Regions from separate parts of the Pseudomonas sp. CCI3.1 genome, predicted to be linked through region 2. Evidence: riboswitches for the same ligand, from Rfam matches in the RefSeq annotation. Region 2 holds a riboswitch; each other region holds the start of a gene.
The links. Region 2 has a riboswitch for cobalamin ahead of RGV06_RS00890 (CbtB domain-containing protein). Riboswitches for the same ligand answer to the same signal wherever they lie in the genome.
Positions count from the first base shown of each region.

Region 1: another riboswitch for cobalamin. It lies ahead of cobO (cob(I)yrinic acid a,c-diamide adenosyltransferase); the one in region 2 lies ahead of RGV06_RS00890 (CbtB domain-containing protein).
Region 3: another riboswitch for cobalamin. It lies ahead of RGV06_RS01580 (ABC transporter substrate-binding protein); the one in region 2 lies ahead of RGV06_RS00890 (CbtB domain-containing protein).

Region 1 is NZ_JAVIWO010000001.1:4,419,684-4,421,940, forward strand. It holds gene RGV06_RS20260 (PQQ-dependent sugar dehydrogenase) at 1-1,057, opposite strand, end outside; cobalamin riboswitch at 1,185-1,430, shown strand; gene cobO (cob(I)yrinic acid a,c-diamide adenosyltransferase) at 1,512-2,123, shown strand; gene RGV06_RS20270 (cobyrinate a,c-diamide synthase) at 2,134-2,257, shown strand, end outside.
Region 2 is NZ_JAVIWO010000001.1:219,406-221,662, reverse strand. It holds gene RGV06_RS00895 (response regulator) at 157-519, shown strand; cobalamin riboswitch at 656-868, shown strand; gene RGV06_RS00890 (CbtB domain-containing protein) at 963-1,151, shown strand; gene RGV06_RS00885 (CbtA family protein) at 1,163-1,864, shown strand; gene RGV06_RS00880 (cobalamin biosynthesis protein) at 1,861-2,257, shown strand, end outside.
Region 3 is NZ_JAVIWO010000001.1:392,192-394,448, reverse strand. It holds gene RGV06_RS01585 (DUF1624 domain-containing protein) at 1-675, shown strand, start outside; cobalamin riboswitch at 709-909, shown strand; gene RGV06_RS01580 (ABC transporter substrate-binding protein) at 1,028-2,041, shown strand; gene RGV06_RS01575 (FecCD family ABC transporter permease) at 2,050-2,257, shown strand, end outside.

The DNA of each region.
Region 1 (2,257 bases), 4.2 Mb from region 2:
CGGGCAGTTTGCTGCCTTCGGCAAAACTCAGCCCCAGGGATGCAGTGTGCGGGCCGACGGCATAGTCCGGTGCAATGGCTTTGGCGACCAGTTCCGGATTTTGCGGGTTGACCCGTACATCCACGTGCTGGCCGTAATAGCTGTAGGGCCAGCCATAGAAACCACCATCCTTGACTGAGGTGATGTAATCGGGGACCAGATCGCTGCCGATTTCGTCACGTTCGTTAACTGCTGTCCAGAGTGTGCCGGTTTTGGGTTCCCAGTCCAGGCCGTTGGGGTTGCGCAGGCCAGAAGCGAAAATCCGGTGATTGCCGGTAGCGCGATCAACCTCCCAGATCGCGGCGCGGCCTTCTTCCTTGTCCATGCCGTTCTCGCCCACGTTGCTGTTGGAGCCAACGGTGACATACAGCTTGGTGCCATCAGGGCTGGCGATGACGTTTTTAGTCCAGTGATGGTTCAGCGGGCCGCCTGGCAAATCGAGGACCTTGACCGGCTTCGCCTTGATGCTGTTTTCGCCCGCCTGATAGGGGAAGCGCAGCAGCTTGTCGGCGTCGGCGACATACAGATCGTTGCCTACGAGGGTCATGCCAAAGGGGGAGTTCAGATTGTCGAGAAAAACCGTGCGAGTTTCAGCCACTCCGTCGTGGTCTGCATCGCGCAACAAGGTGATCCTGTTCGCGCTCGGCACACCGGCGCCTGCGCGGCTCATGACTTTGTCCGCGATCCAGCCCTTGATACCCTTGCTGTCATCCGGCTTGGGCGGTGCATTGGTTTCCGCGACCAGCACATCGCCGTTGGGCAATACGTAGAGCCAGCGCGGATGGTCCAGGCCTTCGGCGAAAGCGGCGACCTTCAAACCTTGGGCGGCAATCGGTGTGGAGCCCTCAGCCCAACCGACCGCCGGGGCGATATTGACGGTGGGTATAAGCGTCTTGTTCGGTTCAGGCAGCTTCGGCGACGGGCCGGTGCCATCACTCACTTGCAGGGTCGAAGTCTCGCCGCAGGCAGCCAATCCTGCCGCAAGTACGATGACAATAGCGTGCTGGCGCTTGAGCATGAAGAACTCCATTAAGTTTGGTCTTGTAGGTCATAGAGAAGCGTAGCCCCTCAAAGGTTCAGCCCGCAGCTTTGTATAAACCCTTTTGGTGCCACCTTTAATTGACGCTCCACCCCCAACCCTCTAACCTTCGCGGCTTGTTTCAGGTGCTCGGCAACGTAAGGTTGGCCGAGTGAAACAGGGAAGCCGGTGAGGGCGTGTTTGACCCACACAACCGCCATGATCCCGGCGCTGCCCCCGCAACGGTAAATGAGTCAATGCCACGCTGAGTGCCACTGTGTTTCTTCACGGGAAGGCGCGTGGTCAGGGTGTGTCCCGCAGGGGGCTAAACCGCTTATGAGCCCGGAGACCGGCCTGATCCATCCAGCATCCTCGCGGCGGGCGAGGACGTGCCGATTATTTGACTATCCCCCCGCCTCCCGTTTGCATCATTGAGCCCCAACGGAGAGCTGCCATGAACGAATCCCCCGAACGCGACGAACGTCATCAGGCGCGCATGCTGCGCAAAAAAGCCGTCATGGATGAGCGCATTGCCAGCTCGCCCAATGAGTGCGGGCTACTGCTGGTGTTGACCGGCAATGGTAAAGGCAAAAGCAGTTCCGCTTTTGGCATGCTGGCCCGGGCCATGGGCCACGGCATGCAGTGCGGCGTGGTGCAGTTCATCAAGGGACGCAACAGCACCGGCGAAGAGATCTTCTTTCGCCGCTTCCCCGAGCAGGTGCGCTACCACGTGATGGGCGAAGGCTTTACCTGGGAAACCCAGGATCGCCAACGCGATATCGCCGCTGCCGAAGCCGCGTGGGAAGTGTCCCGAGAAATGCTGCGTGACCCGTCCATCGGGCTGGTGGTACTGGATGAGCTGAACATCGCACTCAAGCATGGCTACCTGGACCTTGAGCAGATCCTCGCCGACCTGCAGGCCCGTCCTTTGATGCAGCATGTACTGGTCACCGGACGTGGCGCCAAACCTGAACTGATAGACCTGGCCGATACCGTGACCGAAATGGGTGTGGTCAAACACGCCTTTCAGGCCGGGATCAAAGCTCAGAAAGGCATCGAATTGTGAGTGTTCCAGCATGAGAGAGTCGCGTCATTGCCCGGCGGTGTTGATCGCCGCGCCGGCTTCCGGTCAGGGCAAGACCACCGTAACCGCTGCCTTGGCCCGATTGCATCGCAATCAGGGGCGCAAAGTGCGGGTGT
Region 2 (2,257 bases):
TTAAAAAACTGGAGTTTGCCGGATTACCGAGCAATAGTTCTATTTTCTTACCCTCATAAAGCACTTTTTCGTACAAACAGACACACTCAAACGCAGGTCAAGGCTATCCTTGCTGCTTGCCAGACCCACGCTTAAATTTTTATCGAGATCATGATTATGTCCGCCACACCCTCCACCATCCTTGTGGTTGAAGACGACGCCATTGTTCGGATGCTGATCGTTGACGTGCTGCAAGAACTGGAGTTCAGCGTGCTTGAGGCCGATGGCAGCGAGCAGGCCATGGAAATGCTAGAGGATGCGGCCCAGCACATTGACCTGTTAATGACCGACGTCGGATTACCGGGCATGGACGGCCGGGAGCTGGCAAGCAAGGCCCGCCAATTGCGCCAAAAACTGCCCATCCTGTTCGCCAGCGGCTATGCCGAAACCCTTGAGGTTGCAGAGGGCATGGCGGTGATTGGCAAACCTTTTTCCATTGACCAACTGCGTGACAAAGTCAAAAGCATGCTGACCGCCTGACGTGTAGCTGTTCTCTTATTGGACAAGGCCCTGTGGGAGCGAGCCTGCTAGCGAATGATTTTCGCGAGCAGGCTCGCTCCCACAGTAGAGGTGTATCTATCGCCCTTGAATTGACGCTTCCAACGGGCTGTGGTTTCCTACACATCTTGTATCAGGTGCCCTTCACAGGGTGAAACGGGAAACCGGTGCGTCAGGCGTTCAGTCCTGACAAGTCCGGCGCTGCCCCCGCAACGGTAAGCGAGAGAAACATCAGATCCACTGTGCCGTGTGCATGGGAAGGAGATGTTTGCAGGCTCAACCCTTGAGCCCCTCGCAAGCCCGGAGACCGGCCTGGTTATTTGAATGACAAACCCGCGGTGGGCGGGCGCTGTTTAACCCTGCGGGCTTCGTTCGTGGGGTTTTCTTGCGCTTTGCTGCCCGTCGTCTGACCAGAGGCAAGCGCCATGTCCATTAGCACCAGCCGTACCCATTCCGCTGCTACCACTGCCACTCAAAGCCAACGCATTGTGGCTGCTGTCGGCGCTGCGGTGCTGGGAGCCTTTCTTGTCTACTTCGCCGGGTTCTCGCATATCGATGCGGTCCACAATGCGGCCCATGACACCCGTCACAGCTCCGCCTTCCCGTGCCATTGAGACTGCCTGCCATGATTAAGCGTATCGCTCAAACCGCAGGCTTCACCGGCTTGCTGGCCGCCCTGCTGCTGACCTTGATGCAAAGCCTGTGGGTTTCCCCGCTGATTTTGCAGGCCGAAACCTATGAAAAACCTGCCGCCACAGAAGTGCACGAGCATGCCGACATGGCCATGCCTGCCCATGAACACGACGCCGAGGCCTGGGAGCCGGAAGATGGCTGGCAGCGCGTGCTGTCCACCACTGGCGGCAATCTGGTGGTGGCTGTCGGTTTTGCCTTGATGCTGGCGGGTCTTTACACCTTGCGTGCCCCGACCCGCACGTCCCAGGGTCTGCTCTGGGGGCTTGCCGGTTATGCGGTGTTCTGCCTGGCCCCAACCCTGGGCCTGCCGCCCGAGCTGCCGGGCACTGCAGCGGCCGACTTGCTGCAACGCCAACTCTGGTGGGTCAGCACCGCAGCCTCGACCGCAGTGGCAATCGCATTGCTGGTCTTTGGCAAGCATTGGGCGCTGAAAGTGCTGGGCGTGGCGATTCTGGTGGTACCGCATATTTTTGGGGCGCCGCAGCCACTGGTGCACTCAAGCCTGGCTCCTGAAGCACTGGAATCTCAGTTCAAGATTGCCTCGCAGCTGACCAACTTCGCTTTTTGGCTGGCACTGGGCGTGATTAGCGCCTGGCTGTTTCGCCGCAAGTCTGAAGGCCAGTACTCGGCATGACGGCAACGGGCACAGTGCCAATCCTGGTGATGGGTCTGGGCTGCCGCCAGGGATGCAGCGTTGCGCAGCTTTTGAGTTTGATCGAAAGCTCCCTGGCTCAGGCCGGGATCGCACTGAGCGCGGTCAGTGGCTTGGCCAGTATCGATCTCAAGCGCCAGGAACCCTCGCTGCTGCAACTGGCAGCCCAACTGAACCTGGGGTTTGAGGTCTTCAATGCTGAACAGCTTGCCCCGTACGCGTCACAGCTGAGTCATCGCTCCAACATTGCGTTTGAGCACACCGGTTGTTTCGGCGTTGCCGAAAGTGCCGCACTGGCCCTGGCCGAGCAGCTCGCAGGCGCACCCGCGACCCTGCGGATTACGCGACAAAAATCACCCGGGGCGACCTTTGCGT
Region 3 (2,257 bases), 170 kb from region 2:
GATACCTTGCACTTCCCCGTGGATTCGATGATGCACGTGCCCTGGGCGATTTTGCATGACCGGGGCTGGATAGAGTTCTCGGACAGCTTGCGTCTGCGCACTTCTTACCCGGTGCTGCCATGGATCGGTGTTATTGCGCTGGGCTACTGCATGGGTCCCTGGTTTGCTCGCTCAGCCTCGGCTGCCGCACGCCAGCGTTATCTGTTGCTTGCAGGTACGGGGGCCCTGCTGGGCTTTGTGGTTCTGCGTTTTCTCAATGGTTATGGTGAAGCGCCTTGGGTGAGTCATGACCATGCTACACAGAGCCTGATGAGTTTTTTCAACATCACCAAATACCCGCCTTCGCTGCTGTTTCTGGCCTTGACCCTGGGAGTTGGCCTGTTACTGCTACTGGGCTTTGAGCGGGCCCGTCAACGCACGTGGATCACCACCCTGGCAGTGTTTGGCGCTGCACCGATGTTCTTTTATCTGCTGCACCTATACGTGCTCAAAGTGCTGTATGTAATGAGCGTGGCCCTGTTCGGCCAGAATCAGGGCAGCTACTTCGGTTTCGACAGTATCGCTGCGGTATGGCTGACGGCAGTACTGCTGGCCACATCGCTCTATTTGCCGGTGCGCTGGTTTGCTGCTTTGAAGGCGCGTCGCAGAGATATTGCCTGGCTCAAGTATTTCTGAATCTGACGCCAATTCCATCTGACAAACAAGATCGACTATCATCCCGCCGCCGGTCCCCCCTAACGGGGGGTTAAAAGGGAATCCGAAGTGCCTGTAGTGCACCAAACGGAACTGCCCCCGCAACTGTAGATGACGAGCCTGCTCCGTGTTCGCCACTGGGATAACCCCCCGGGAAGGCTGGAGCCAGGCGATGACCCATCAGTCAGGAGACCTGCCGGCAAAGTCCAAAAACTAACCGGCGGGGTGTCCGGGGAAGGCATCCTTGCTCTCGTGCTCTTGCGCCATCAGCGCTCGGTGATGTGTTCCCGGCTGTACACCTGCGTTTTGTGTACGATCAAATGGAGATTGCATCATGCTGTTGCACCGCGCTGTTACTCTTCTTGCCACCCTCGCCTTGCCTGCATTGGCCCTCGCAGCCCCTACCCAATACCCACTGACGATCGAAAACTGCGGCAGCCCGCTGACCTTTCAGCACGCGCCCATTCGCGCCGTAACCATCGGCCAGGCCGGCACCGAAATGTTCTATGCATTGGGCCTGGGCGACAAGCTGGCGGGCACATCGCTGTGGTTCAACGACGTACCCGCCCGGTACAAGGCACAGAACGACAAGGTCGAACGGCTTGCCGACAACGACCCCAGCTTTGAGTCGGTGATTGGCAAACGTCCCGAGCTGGTGGCCGTGCAACTGGAATGGATGGTTGGTCCGCAAGGCGTGGTGGGCACCCGCGAGCAGTTTCATGAACTGAAAATACCCACCTACCTGATGCCGTCCGACTGTGAGGGCAAGGACAACCTGGTAGGCGCAGACGGCACTCGCTTGCAGGCATTCAGCATTGAAAGTGTTTACAGGAGCATCAGCCAGTTGGCTGAGGTCTTCGATGTGCAGCAACGTGGCGAAGCGCTTAATACCCAGCTCAAGGCCAGCCTTGAGGCATCCACCGATTCGCTCAAGGGCAAAGACCTGAGCCACGCCAGCGCGCTGTTCTGGTTCTCCAGTGCCGACCTGGATATCGACCCGTATGTTGCGGGTCGCAAAGGTATCCCCGACTTCATGCTCAATACCCTGGGCATACGTAATGTGGTTGAGTCCGATGAAGAATGGCCAACCGTTGGTTGGGAAACCCTGGCCAAGGCCAACCCGACGTTCCTGATCATCGCACGCATGGATCGCCGTCGTTTCCCGGCCGATGACGTTGAGAAAAAACTCGAGTTCCTGCGCACCGATCCTGTGACACGCAACATGGATGCAGTCAAAAACAACCGCATCATCATGCTCGATGCCCATGCCATGCAGGCCAGCCTGCGCATGTTCGACGGGCTCGAAACACTCGCCACAGCCATCAATACCTACGACCTGCCCAAATGAGTGCAAGGCTGATGCTCACACTGCTGGCCTGTGTGGCGTTGCTGTTGGCAGTGCTTGCCGGAGTGGCCATCGGTGAGACCCCGATCGCACCCGGCGTGGTGCTGCAGGTGCTGGCCAACAAGCTGTGGGCCGCCGGGTACGTGCTCGATCCGATCGACGAAGGCATTGTCTGGAACTATCGCCTGACCCGTGCGCTGGTGGCTGCGGCGTGCGGTG